Linked DNA regions of Rhodohalobacter sp. SW132. The main gene of each other region encodes a partner of the protein of the gene in region 2 in a complex. Links are inferred from orthologs where the notes say so. Each region holds a gene or a part of one and is shown on either strand. Other genes may lie near its edges.

What was found. The genes of interacting proteins can lie anywhere in the genome.
Region 1: the proteins of xseA (region 2) and xseB are in contact, whole or in part, in a cryo-EM structure (PDB 8TXR), measured with the Escherichia coli proteins. The link is inferred for Rhodohalobacter sp. SW132 from one-to-one orthologs.

What each region holds. Positions count from the first base shown.
Region 1 is NZ_QUOK01000001.1:911,343-916,951, reverse strand. What follows is about bases 1-2,702. They hold xseB (exodeoxyribonuclease VII small subunit), read left to right. Parts: upstream 1-1,103; coding sequence 1,104-1,301; downstream 1,302-2,702. Other genes in these bases: dxs (1-deoxy-D-xylulose-5-phosphate synthase), read left to right, coding at 1,313-2,702; DYD21_RS03890 (DNA internalization-related competence protein ComEC/Rec2), read left to right, coding at 1-1,066. Also shown: more of dxs, read left to right, coding at 2,703-3,235; DYD21_RS03875 (hypothetical protein), read right to left, coding at 3,304-4,038; tRNA preQ1(34) S-adenosylmethionine ribosyltransferase-isomerase QueA, read left to right, coding at 4,530-5,531; DYD21_RS03865 (6-bladed beta-propeller), read right to left, coding at 5,609-5,609. UniProt on the Escherichia coli protein: Bidirectionally degrades single-stranded DNA into large acid-insoluble oligonucleotides, which are then degraded further into small acid-soluble oligonucleotides.
Region 2 is NZ_QUOK01000006.1:191,620-200,240, forward strand. What follows is about bases 3,529-6,335. They hold xseA (exodeoxyribonuclease VII large subunit), read left to right. Parts: upstream 3,529-4,237; coding sequence 4,238-5,434; downstream 5,435-6,335. Other genes in these bases: pgm (phosphoglucomutase (alpha-D-glucose-1,6-bisphosphate-dependent)), read left to right, coding at 3,529-4,142; DYD21_RS12980 (hypothetical protein), read right to left, coding at 5,479-6,027; DYD21_RS12985 (trypsin-like peptidase domain-containing protein), read right to left, coding at 6,027-6,335. Outside these bases: DYD21_RS12965 (filamin/ABP280 repeat domain-containing protein), read left to right, coding at 1-2,381; more of pgm, read left to right, coding at 2,499-3,528; more of DYD21_RS12985, read right to left, coding at 6,336-7,589; DNA repair protein RecO, read right to left, coding at 7,586-8,323; DYD21_RS12995 (RND family transporter), read right to left, coding at 8,366-8,621. UniProt on the Escherichia coli protein: Bidirectionally degrades single-stranded DNA into large acid-insoluble oligonucleotides, which are then degraded further into small acid-soluble oligonucleotides.

The DNA.
Region 1 (5,609 bases), on a different replicon or contig from region 2:
CATATCGGAGTGGATGATCGTGCCGGTACAATGGGTGTTGCAGTGGATCGGTTCGGTAGCGTTCTTTTTCGGAGATGAATTGACGGGATATGTATCGATCGAAAATCCATCAATATGGCTGTTTATGATATGGATAACAGGAATTTTGGGCTGTGCAGGAATAAAATATCCCAGCGTACGATGGAAAATGCTGATTCTGCTGCTGCTCTCCATCAATTTATTTTTGATAGAGAAAATCAAAGTAAAAACCTCCACACCGGAACTGATTGTTACCGTACTTGATGTGGGGCAGGGGGATGCCGTACATATACAGACGCCGGGGGGCAGGCATTATTTTGTGGATGCCGGCAGATGGAACCCGATGGGAAACAGCGGGGAAAGAGTGCTTATTCCTTTCCTCGAACATTATGGAATCAGAAAACTGGATGGTGTAATTTTATCTCACCCTCACGCTGATCACATAGGCGGATTACCCTCACTAATGCGCCATTTTCCGATTGACGCAATATATCACAGTGATTACCCGTATGATTCAAGGTTGTATGAAACGTATAACCGGCTGGCTGACGAATTAGAAATTCCGATAGTTGATGTTTTATCAGGCGATATGATCGAACTTGACCCGCTGACACGGATCTTTGTGTTGGGCCCGGAAAAAGATGTGCCGCCGGATCGCAATCCTAATAACCATTCACTTTCATTTAGGTTGCAATATGGAGAAACGTCATTTCTATTTACAGGCGATGCGGAAGTAAACCAGGAGAGGCAACTGGCTGAAAGATATGGAGATTTTCTTGATGTTAACTGGCTGAAAACCGGCCACCACGGAAGCCGGACAAGCTCCACACCCATCTTTATCGAGCAGGTGCGACCTGAAATTGCGGTCACGTCTGTAGCCTTTCACAACCGTTTCAGTCATCCAAATCGGGATGCAGTGTTAAACGTTAAACAGGCCGGGGCAAAAAAATATTTCACAAGCCTGTCGGGAGCCCTTATATTTAGTTCGGATGGTGAACAGATCAGAAAAAAAGAAATAAAACAAAAGGTATCTGCGGTTCTCAAATGAAATCCCGCCTGCCGGAAGAGTCTCACAAACAGAATAAATGAACGAAGCGGAACGCCCGAGCTTTGAAGAAGCTTTAACACAATTGGAAGCCATAGTCGAAAAGCTGGATGACGAGGAGATAACACTCGAAGAATCCGTTAAACTTTACGAAGAAGGCTTAAAACTCTCCAAAATCTGCAGTGCAACGCTGGAAAGCGCAGAGTTAAAGATCGAGGAGATCGAGAAGAAGAAATAAAGACCCCATATATGGAAAGCTACAAACCGGTTCCGGGCCCATTGCTTGGCAAGATCAACTCTCCTGATGATCTGAAAAAGCTGAAACCTGAACAACTTCAGGATCTGTGCGATGAACTACGTGAGTTTATCATTGATACGGTATCAGTCTATGGAGGCCATTTTGGTGCCAGCCTGGGTGTGATTGAGCTCACGGTTGCCCTTCATTACACGTACAACACACCAACCGATAAGCTGATCTGGGATGTGGGTCACCAGGCATACGGACATAAGATTTTAACGGGGCGGCGCGAGGATTTTTATACAAATCGAAAATATAAAGGCCTGTCAGGTTTTCCCAACCGCTCCGAAAGTGAGTATGATGCGTTTGGTGTGGGTCACTCCAGTACATCGATCTCTGCCGGGCTCGGAATGGCAATTGCCCGCGATCTTGATAAATCAGGCAAAAAAATTGTTTCTGTAATTGGTGACGGTGCCATGACGGGCGGAATGGCATTTGAAGCGATGAACAACGCCGGTGCTCTCAAATCGGACATGCTCGTAGTGTTGAACGACAACAATATGTCGATCGACCCGAATGTAGGAGCCTTGAAAGAGTATCTGGCAGAAATCACTACCACGAAGACATTTAACAAGCTGCGTGACGAGATTTATGATCTTCTCGGGCACCTGAAAGGCGCGGGTGAAAAGATGCGGAAAGTTGCATCAAAACTGGAACGCGCCGCTACTGCTGCAATTACCCCCGGAGCACTCTTCCAGGCACTTGGATTTAAATATTATGGTCCGGTAGACGGCCATAACGTGGATGCACTCCGTCGCCATCTTGAAGATCTCAGAACCGTATCCGGGCCGAAACTGTTGCACATTGTTACCGTGAAAGGGAAAGGGTTTGCCCCTGCAGAACGCGAACAGACCAAATGGCACGCGCAGAGCAGTCCGTTTGATAAGATTACCGGCAAATCGCTGCCCCAAAAAACCACAAGCAGCAATCAGCCGCCGAAGTACCAGGATGTATTTGGTGAAGCACTTGTTGAGCTTGCGGCGAAAAACGAAAATATTGTGGCGATGACACCCGCTATGCCCAGCGGATCGAGCCTCTGGCCGATGATGAAAACATTTCCGGATCGAGCGTTTGATGTAGGTATTGCCGAGCAGCACGCCGTTACGTTTGCGGCCGGACTTGCAGCAGAGGGGAAAAAAGCTTTTGCTGCACTTTATTCCACATTTTTACAGCGCGCCTACGACCAGGTAATTCACGACGTGGCGATCCAAAATCTTCCTGTTGTTTTCTGTATTGATCGTGCCGGACTTGTGGGCGCTGACGGGCCAACGCATCACGGTCTTTATGATGTAAGTTATTTGAGGGCGGTGCCTAACCTGATTGTATCCTCCCCGATGGATGAGCAGGATCTTCGTGATATGATGTACACGGCGTCTGAATATGAAAATGCCGCCTGGGCAATCCGCTATCCCCGGGGCCGCTCAACCGGTATGGAGGTCCGTGAGGAATTCAAGAAAACGGAAATCGGAAAAGGAAGGGTTATCCGGGAAGGTGGAAAAGTAGCGGTACTCAGTTTCGGGCCGATCGGTAACTATGTGTCTGAAGCCACCAATACACTCGCTGCAGAAGGCATTGAAACCGGCCACTTTGATATGCGCTACGCCAAACCGCTGGATACGGAGATGATCGATTATGTACTCGCCAGATACGATCAGATCATCACCATTGAAGATGGTACAAAGCTCGGCGGATTTGGGTCAGCCGTGGCAGAATATGTGGCAGAGAAAGGTGTGGGCGTTCCTGTAAAAATAATGGGTACACCCGATACCATCATCGAACACGGCACCCAAAGAGAACTGCACGACGAAGTGGGACTTGGGCCGGATGGGATTGTGAAGGAAGTACGAAAAAGGCTGGGTATTTTTGTAGGGTAAATGAGTTAAGAGCCGGCTTTTTCAAGCCGTGACTTTGAATAACCTCAGGAAACCCCTCATTTAATCTATCAGCATAATATGCACCATACAAAAACGGCTGTGGCAGATTTATCACGGTCCATGGTGGTTTGAATAGGGTTTTCACTCCCCGAAAGATCTCCTTCCCAATGAGAGAAACGATATCCCGGTTCGGGCGTTGCCGTGAAGGTTACAGTATCGCCGTGATTGTAAAACTCCTTCACCGGATCTATCTCTACATTTCCACTGCCGTCAATAGTAACGGAAAGATCAAACCGCTGTTCAAAATGTGCGGTTACGCTTTTATCTTCATCCAGGAATAGTGATTCAGGATTTTCGCTTCCCGACAAATCGCCCTCCCAGCGGATGAATGTCCATCCATCAGACGGCACCGCATAGAGAGATACGGTTTGACCGTCAAAATCGGTTTCAATAGTTCCCTCCCCCGTGGTTTCAATAGCGATAAGTGAACTGATTTCTTTGAACAGGGCGGTGACCGATTTGTTTTCAGTCATCACCAGGGTCGCAGGGTTGGTTTCACTTTCAAAGTCGCCAGTCCATCGTTCAAATATAAACCCGTCTGATGAGACAGCTTCTATTTGCACTTCTTGACCTTTTACATACTCGATTTCCGCTGGGGTTAACGTTCCACCCTCATCCGGGGATGCGGATAAGGAAAGGGTTAACTGTTCCGGTAGCGTATCATCAAATGAAGATTCAGTAGTATCGCAGCTGTAGATGAACAGAGCCAGTATAATCGTCAGCAATACCAAAATTCTTTTCATAATATGTTTTCCCTTTTATAAAGAGTGAGGTATCAGGTTTAAGGTGTTTATGAAATAATGAAAGAATAAAATCTCTTCCAATTAGATTCTTTAAAGACTTCTATTCATATCATATGATGTAACAAAACCGGCACATGATTGTTGCATGCTATTTGATTAAAGGTGGGCTATTACATAGATGTTCACAAAACTGTCCAAAACGTGGATTCCAATAAGGTGAATGGATAAATTGTATTTCTGCCATATATTTATTCACGCAGAGACGCGCTGATTCATCCGCTGATTTTCGCAGAAAGTATTCTATTCATTCAGGAGGTATCAGCATATTCCGCGATATACACAGCGAAAATCTGTAAAAAACAGAGCTGTTTCTGTAGTAGGGGGTAGAATTATAATTTGACCAGCTATGAATTGTGCTTCTCCCAAAAGGTTTCTATGGATTTCTCTATTTTCATCAGGTTATAAAGCACAGATCATAAAAACACAGAATTTTGTCCTTTACATTAGACGACTTTGACTACAATCTCCCGGAAGAGCTCATCGCCCAAAAACCGGCAACCCCGCGTGACCATTCAAGACTGCTGGTTTACAACCGGGAAACAGGTGAAATCACCGACGACTATTTCTACAACATCGGTGATTATCTGCCGCCTGATACATCTCTTGTCGTAAACAACAGCAAAGTTGAAAAATGCCGCCTGCTGTTTAATGACGGGAAAGTGGAGATTTTTGTCACCCGGGCGGTGAATAATCGTGTGGTGGAGGCGATGGTCCGTCCCGGGAAGAAATTTCGGTCGGGAAAAACCGTGGATTTAACTGATGAACTTTCTGCAAAAACCATCAGTATAGCTGACGATGGAATTCGCACGATTGAGCTGAGCCACCCGCTGGATCACCCGGTGGTAACTCCGTATAAACACACGCCGTTTCCGCCTTATATTGAACGGGACGAATCTCTTTCGGAGCGATATCAAACCGTATACGCAAAAGATTCAGGGAGTAAAGCTGCACCTACGGCAGGCCTTCATTTCACGCCGGAGCTGCTGGAAAAACTGGCCGCGCAGGGAATCCGTAAAAACGAGGTTACGCTCCATGTTGGGCTGGGTACGTTTGCGCCGGTAAAGGCTGACAGGATTGAGGATCATATCATGCACAGCGAATGGTATCAAATCTCGCAGCAGCAGGCAGATGCGCTAAATAAAACGAAACGGGTTACAGCGGTGGGAACCACGAGTGTGCGTGTGCTGGAATCAGCGCCAAAAGAGGAGGGTAGTTTTATCCCGTGCTCGGGCGAGACCGATATTTTCATCACGCCGGGATATACATTCAAATCGGTGGATCACCTGATCACCAATTTTCACCTGCCGAAAAGCACACTTCTAATGCTGATTGCGGCATTTACGGGATTTGATGAGATGAAAAAAATCTATCAGCACGCGATACAACAGAACTATCGATTCTACTCTTTTGGTGATGCTATGCTGATTTTGTGAAGTATGAACGTATTCGCAATTTATGGTTAGAAGAGTTGATAATCTGCTCAGAAAAGACGGTTGGGTTCGGTTTATATT
Region 2 (8,621 bases):
TTGACCGATGGGGTGGTAGTCTTTCTGGAAATTCCAACCCGGAATCTCTGGTTTTAAGTCAAGACAGATCCGTAACCGCTTATTTCGTGGAAAGAGATTACCCACTCGAAATTGAGATTGAAGGAGCAGGTTCCATAACGGAAGAGATTATTGCACGGGCAGATACGTCCGAAGTATCTGATTCTCTCGCTGTTCCGGCCACTACAGTGCGGCTGACGGCAGTTCCTGATGATGGCTGGTATTTTAGTCGCTGGGAGGGTGATCTCACCGGTTCAGATAATCCCGAGACAATATTTGTAGACAGCGAAAAGCGTGTATCTGTAATTTTTGAAGAAGGTGAACCGGGGGATTATATAATTGATATTGATATTGAAGGAAACGGTACGATTCAGCTGGATCCTGAGAAATCCAAATACGATGAAGGGGAAGAAGTTATTATTACGGCAACAGCAGAGTCTGGATGGAGATTTACAGAGTGGCAGGGAGATCTTACAGGCACTTCAAACTCTCAGACTGTGGAAATGTTTGACGATATAGAAGCTACCGCTCTTTTTTCAGAACTTGAAGAGCCTGCACTTTCTATTCGTCAGCAGCCGTCTGAAACTACAGCCGGTGAAGAGATGTTCCCTGCACCTTCCGTTGTGCTAACGGATGAGGTGGGCAATCCAGTTGAGGGAACAGAAGTCATAGTTTCTCTAAACAAAAATTCATTCAGTTCAGAATCTGAATTATCCGAAACAACGAACAGCGACGGTATCGCTGTGTTCAACCAGTTAATCCTCAACACAGCCGCTTCAGGATACGTTTTATCATTTGAAACAGACAGTGACGAAATTTCGGCCATTTCTTCCAGACCGTTTACTATTGTTGCCGCTGAAGGTGACGCAGCGAACAGCAGTGCAGACGTTCCTGACGGATCTGTGACATCCCCAACCGAAATTACCATCACCGTTCTTGACCGGTTTGAGAATAAGGTTTCCGGAGTTTCCAGTGATCTTGCGGTATCCATCAGCGGAGCAAACAACGCAAATGCGGAGATTACAGAAACTGAAAACGGCATCTATACTGCATTTTACACACCGATGCAGACCGGGACTGATGAAATTTCAGTAACGCTTTCCGGTGAATCAATCTCTGGCAGCCCGTTTAGCAGCGATGTAGCCGCAGGCCCGCCGGATGAAATGCAGGTCACACAACAGCCTGAAAATACTGTTGCGGGAGATGCAATTTCTCCAGCTCCATCGGTTCTTGTAACGGATGAATTTGAGAATCCGGTTTCAGGAGTATCTGTGTCTGCTGAGTTGTCAGGAGCGTCATTTACATCAAATTCTGAAACCACTGCAGAGACCAACAGTGAAGGAGTTGCCCGTTTTGAATCGCTGATTATTCATACAGCCGGAAATGGGTATAGAATTGAATTCTCTGCAGAAAACCTGGTACAATCTTCCAACAGCTTTAATGTGACACCTGCACAACCAGATCTCGCCTCTTCAACTGCAACAGTTCCGGATGGAGTTGCCGGTTCGGTTACTGAACTTAGAATCACCCTGGTTGATGCGTTTGATAACTCTGTTAGAGGGATGTCAGAAAATCTATCTATAGAAATTACGGGTGCAAACAGCCGGTCACTAACGCCAACAGAAAGTAATGATCCTGTCGTATACCTGGCTGAATACAGGCCTGAGCAAGCCGGAACCGATCAAATTGAAATTCTGTTTAATGGTGACCCGGTGGCTGACAGCCCGTACACAAGCGAAATTTCTCCTGCAGATATCAGTCCATCCGTTTCAACAGTAACAGCTGATCCTCTCGCTCTGTCCCCCGGAGAATACTCAACTGTAACCATAGAACTGCGGGATGAATTTGATAATCCGATTAGCGGTCTCGGGGATAGTGATTTCACAGTAAGTTTAGGAGAGGAAACGAACCGATCATCAATTGAAGAAACATCATCGGCCGGGGTATACGAATTTGAATTCACAAGTGAAATAACCGAAACCGTCAATGTATCCATTTCTGCAAATGGAGTGAACCTTGAGGATGAGCCGGAAGTTGAATTTCATCCGCCCATTCCTCACGAAATCATCATTGAGGTTCAGCCGCAAAATTCCAGGAGCGGAGAACCCATTGAAGGTCCACCGACCGTCCGGGTTGTTGATTCATCCGGGGACGGCATTCCTGATATTACAGTAACGGTATCTACAGAACGGGGTCAGAGCTTTGACTCTGGCACTTTAGTTGTACAGACAAACAGCGATGGAATAGCTGTTTTTGATGACCTTGTGCTCGTAACAACCGTGCGATGGTTTAACCTTGTATTTTCAGTAGATGAAGTTAATGATGTTGTTTCAGACCGATTCAGAGTCTCTTTCCGTTTTTGATTTACAGAAATACAGCACACATTAATCTGTCTCAAATTTGCCATTTATGTGATTATACTTCATTTTTAAGGCTTGTAGTTGCAGAAAAATCCATCACCAAAAATGGAGTACATAAAAGTGGCTGAAGACTCATTTGCAGGAAAAAAAGCACCCTATTCCCTACTCGAAAATATTCCGCGGCTTGTCGCATCTTACTATAGCCGGGAGCCAGATCCCAACCAGATTGAACAAACTGTATCATTCGGTACATCCGGCCACCGCGGCACTTCGCTGAACAATACGTTTAATGAAGATCACATTCTATCAGTCAGCCAGGCCGTTGTCGACTATCGAAATAAAAACCGGATTACCGGTCCGCTTTATCTTGGGATGGATACTCATGCGCTATCGGAACCGGCACTGATATCTGCCCTGGAGGTATTTGCCGCTAATAACGTTGAAGTCCGGTACCAGGAAGGTTTTGGGTACACACCAACCCCTGCCGTTTCACATGCAATACTGGCCTGGAATCGCAACAATCAAAATAATAAAGCCGATGGCGTGGTTATCACCCCGTCACATAACCCGCCTTCTGACGGAGGGTTTAAATACAATGCAGTTCACGGTGGCCCTGCCGGTTCCGACATCACCAAAGAGATTGAAAACCGCGCAAATGCATATCTTGAAGAACAACTCACGGGTGTTCGGCGAACTCCTCTTGAAAAAGCACTTCAAAAAAGCAGCACTAAACCGTTTGATTACGTTACGCCTTACATATCAGATTTAAAAAATGTGATTGATGTAGAGGCGATCAGCAAATCGGGACTTAAAATTGGCGCTGACCCAATGGGTGGATCAGGCCTTGCCTACTGGGAACCGATCGCCGAAATGTATAATCTCAATATCGATGTGGTGAATAAAGAGGTGGATCACACCTTCCGCTTTATGACGGTAGACAAAGATGGTAAAATCCGCATGGACTGCTCCTCCCCTTACGCCATGGCAAGCCTGATTGGGCTCAAGGATAAATACGACATCGCATTTGGCAATGATACCGATTTTGACCGGCATGGAATTGTAACCAAAAGCGGGCTGATGAACCCAAATCACTATCTTGCTGTTGCCATTCAGTACCTGTTTCAGAATCGTCCGGGCTGGAGCAGTGACGCAGCAATTGGCAAAACTCTTGTATCCAGCAGTATGATCGACCGGGTTGCAAAATCAATGGACCGCAGACTCGCTGAAGTTCCCGTTGGATTTAAATGGTTTGTAGACGGTTTGCTCAACGGAGAATATGGTTTTGGAGGTGAAGAAAGCGCCGGTGCGTCTTTTCTGAAAAAAGACGGGACGGTATGGTCAACCGACAAAGACGGAATAATTTTAAATCTTCTCGCTGCTGAAATCACTGCAAAGACCGGGAAAAATCCATCTGAACATTACGAAGAGCTGGAAACTCGTTTTGGCAGCCCCGTTTATGAACGGCTCGATGCACCGGCAACTCTTGAGGAGAAAAAAGTACTTTCCAACTTATCACCTGACCAGGTTCAGGCGAATGAACTGGCAGGTGAACCGATTCTTAAAAAACTGACCCGTGCGCCCGGAAATGATGCTCCGATTGGCGGACTGAAAGTAGAAACCGAGAACGGCTGGTTTGCCGCCCGCCCCTCGGGGACGGAAGATATCTATAAAATTTATACCGAAAGTTTTAAAGGGAAAGATCACCTGAAACAGATTCAGGATGAAGCCATCGCCATTGTAAACTCTGTTCTTGGTAAAACGTAAGAATCCGCCCTAACATTAATCTTCCAGCTGGAACATGACCGGGTTTCATTATGTACCCGGTCATTTTTTTATCTTTTTCAATCCATAGTTTTTTCATGGCAGACCAGATTCCTTTCTCATTTGATGTTGCTACAGTAACTGATATCACGAACCAGATCAAACAGATCCTTGAATCAAATTTCAGGGATGTTTTGGTAGAAGGCGAAATCAGTAACGTAAGCCAAAGCCGCAACGGCCATTACTATTTCACTGTGAAGGATGATCATGCCCAGCTTCCGTGTGTGGTGTGGCGCTCAACAGCGCAGCGAATGGATGTGGAACTCAGTGATGGCCAACAGGTGATCCTTGGAGGAGATATCCAGGTTTATGCCCCTCACGGGCGTTACCAGATGATTGTGCGCCTGGTTCAGCAGGCCGGAATGGGGCGGTTGCAGCAAAAATTCGAGGAACTTAAAAACAAGTTACAGAAAGAAGGCCTTTTTGATGATGCACACAAAAAACCGCTGCCTCCATTTCCAAGTAATATCGGTGTGATTACCTCTTCAACAGGTGCTGCCTTTCACGATATCCGGTCCACGTTTGAACAGCGATGGCCGCTGGCTACTCTCTATCTCCATCACGCCAGCGTGCAAGGCTTAAATGCCGCCGGGGAGCTGGCAGATGCTATTCAAACGCTATCTGAACATCCGGATATTGAACTTCTGATAATCGGACGTGGTGGCGGCTCTCTCGAAGATTTATGGCCCTTCAATGAAGAAAAAGTTGCGAGAGCGATTTACAACTGCCCGATCCCGATCATAAGTGCTGTGGGCCATGAAGTTGACTTCAGCATCAGCGATTTTGTTGCCGATGCTCGAGCCGCAACTCCAACCCAGGCAGCAATGATCGCTGCGCCGGATATCAACGACCTGCGAATGCAAATAGACGATTATGCTCATGGAATTGAGGTCCATCTGAAACAGAAAATTGATCGATATAAAGAGTATGTGCACCGGCTCGGACATTCACATGCCCTGCTAAAAGTACAAGACAGGATCGTACACATGAAACGAACAGTCGATACGCATCAGCGTACACTTCATCACCTGCAGCAGAAAATACGGCTGAATAAACGTGCTAAACTACAAGAAATCCTTCACCGCCTTGACAGAAAAAATCCAAATGAACCGATGGAGAGAGGGTTTTCCCGCGTGTGGCAAGGCGAAACCTGGATTCGTTCTCGGGAACAGTTTGATGATGGTTCTCCTCTGAAAGTAGAATGGCAGGACGGTGAAAAAACGATTACACCTTAATAAATCATGGAGCTGTTATGTGATGTGATTAACATCATTCCATTCTACTGAACCTGGTGTTCGTTCAGTGCAGTTGTAAATGTGTTATGTCCAAGTGCGCTGCTCACACGATTCAACGCAACATCATGATCCAGTGTAACCATAATATACACCTGGTGCACCGAATCGGATGTTTCGAAATGCTCTTCAGTAATTTCTATATCATCTATTAGTGAAAAATCCTGGACTGCATTTCTTAAATCAAGAATAAAAGCAGCATTTTCAAATTCCGAAACACCTGCCTGTTCAGCCTGTTCCACTCTCACTTCCTCAACAAATTGATCGACGGCAAATCTCAGATTTGCAATAGCTTGTTGAACTGCCTTTTCCCGTGCATTATCCCGGGATGTTGCTGCAGAAAGGCCAATACCGTTAAATCCGGCTGAGTCTGAATAGGATCTGTTGTTAAAGTCGTACCACTCTGGCCGGTTTATTTCTTCTGTTACTTCTACTTCGTCCGGAACGGTCTCTTCATCATCAATTGTAGTTTCAACCGTTGTACACGCGGAAAAAAGCAGCGCCAGCAGAGTAATATTAAGAAAGAGTGATTTCATCAGGGAGTGAGATTATAGTAGCCTACAGAGCCTTGTTCAGTTTTTATCTTTAGTTGTACGGATGTCTGATTACGAACTGCCCGGCTGAAAAGTTGTTCCATTTGATCGCTTCCGGTCAACTCCTCTCCGTTGATTTCCACAATTTGTGATCCAACCGGCACTCCTCTTCTGTGTGCCGGGGAGTCCGGGCTGATCTCCTCGATATAAAAATCGAACTGATCAGGATCTTGCGGGGATGAGAGCCCCTGAACCGTTAAACCAAACGGTTCAAACAGATGAAAAGAGATCCCGGAGTTATCGCCGGGAGCCGGACGCTCTTCGTAATATGGTTCATCCCGGGGTTCAATTTGTTGTTGATTATTTTGTGAAAGCTCTTCAGGTTCGGGTTCGGGTCGTTCAAGTTCTTTAAGTTCTGCTTTGATCTCGATTGTTTCACCATTTCGCCAAACGGTGAGTGTTATAGAATCACCCGGACGAAACATTGCCACTTTTTCCTGGAGCTGATTGGATGCATTTACCTGCTGGTCGTTCACGCCAAGAATTACATCAGAAGCTCTGAGCCCCGCAATTCCCGCAGCACCAGAATTATCTACATCTGATACGTACACTCCACGAATTCGATCTAATCCGGTACTCCGGACAAGATTACTGTCAACTGAACGAATCTGTACACCAAGCATTCCTCTGCGAACCGCTCCATGCTCTATAATATCCGTAGCGACTTTCATAGCAAGATTGCTGGGAACTGCAAAACCGTACCCCTGGTAGCTTCCGCTTTGAGTGGCAATAGCGGTATTGATGCCAATCAGTTCACCGCTTGTATTCACAAGAGCCCCGCCACTATTACCACGGTTGATTGCAGCATCGGTTTGAATAAAGCTTTCAATTCTGAGAAGATCATTGATGATGTCCACTTCCCGTCCAAGTGCACTCACGATACCCGCAGTTACTGTTGATTGAAGTCGGAACGGATTTCCGATTGCCATCACCCATTCGCCCACTTCCAGGTAGTCGGAGTTACCAATAGTAGCATGTGGAAGCCCAGAACCATCTATTTTGATCACGGCAAGATCCGTGCTTGGATCACGGCCAACAACTCTCGATTCAAAGCTTCGTTTATCTTCGAGTGTTACTGTAATCCCATCCCGGATTGCGTCTTCAACCACGTGATTGTTTGTGAGAATATATCCATCCGAAGAAATAAGCACACCGGAACCCACCGTTTGTGCTCTTGGCGGCATGAAACGACGCCATATGGAGCTATCTTCTTCCTCTTCACCCTCTCCCCGAAAATTCTGATTTCTTGTCGGTACGATGGTTTCGATGTAGACAACCGTAGGCGTTACATTCCTGGCCACAGAACGAAAAACAAATCGATCATCAATTTTTTCAAGATCTTCATTGGTCCAGACCGGTACATCGCTTCGGTTTACTTCTGTAAAACGAACCTCTGTGAGATCAACCGCAGACATATCCTGCCTGAGAAACATTACGATCATCCCGATGAGGATACCGATAAGAATCATGAGAATGCCGGATAGTAATCTGTTGCCTGAATTCATTTCATCAAAAGTTGTTCGAAAATCTTATCTGATTTCCGAGGTTTGATACCTTCGATATGGAAGGTAAAGTAGCGATCTAATATTGCGATCAATTTTTTTATTTCTCGTGAATCCATAACGATTCGCAACACGGATGCGTTTGTAGAATGCAGGGTTTTTTTAACAAACGCAAACTGGCCGGACGTCAATCTTTCCGAATGTTCATCCTCCGGCTCTTCGGAAACGGTTCCAGAGCGTATGTTGATAAATCCGCTGTCCCCGCCAGTGCTGTTCTCTGAAGGCTGAATTCCCACGCCAATGTATTCTGCAAGGCGTAGTTGTAAATAAGGAAACAGCAGAGCAGGTATCTCCTTTTGTTTATCGGCCCAATTCAGAAAAGTTTCAAGAAATCGATAAAGTTGTTCATTTACTTCATTTTCATGAAGAATTTGCCCGGTAAGCTCCATTGCAGACATAGTGAGAGCCATTTTCTCCATATCTACACGAAGTGAGTTCAGTTTGTGAGTATATGCAATATCTGAAAGTGTCTGAACAGAACGGCTCTGTTTGTAAAAAAACACGGTTTCCACAAGCTGTCCCGGAACCAGAAATGCGGCGAATTTACTTTTTGGTTTTCGGGCTCCCTTAGCAATTACAGCTACTTTCCCTTTTTCAAGTGTAAAAATCGTAGCGATAATGCTCGACTCGCTGTAGTCGACGGTTCTAAGTACAATTGCTTTGGTTTTAACCAGCATATCGCTTTGAATTAACCGGCCGGATAAAGGTTCGAAATTCCGTTAATCTTCGGACCGGTGATTGATCAGGTTTTTATCCTCCAGAAACTGAACCATCGCAGGCAGAAATGTTAATGCCGAAAGCAGCGTCATTCCAATCCCGATCACAGCCATAATTCCTATCGACTGCAGCCCCGGATGTACCGTAAAGAGAAGTCCGGCAAATCCAAGCATAGTCGTAAAAGATCCTATAGTGATATGCTGTCCCGTGCTTGAAAGAACATTCCACATACTTTTTGATCCCTCATCGCGGTACCGA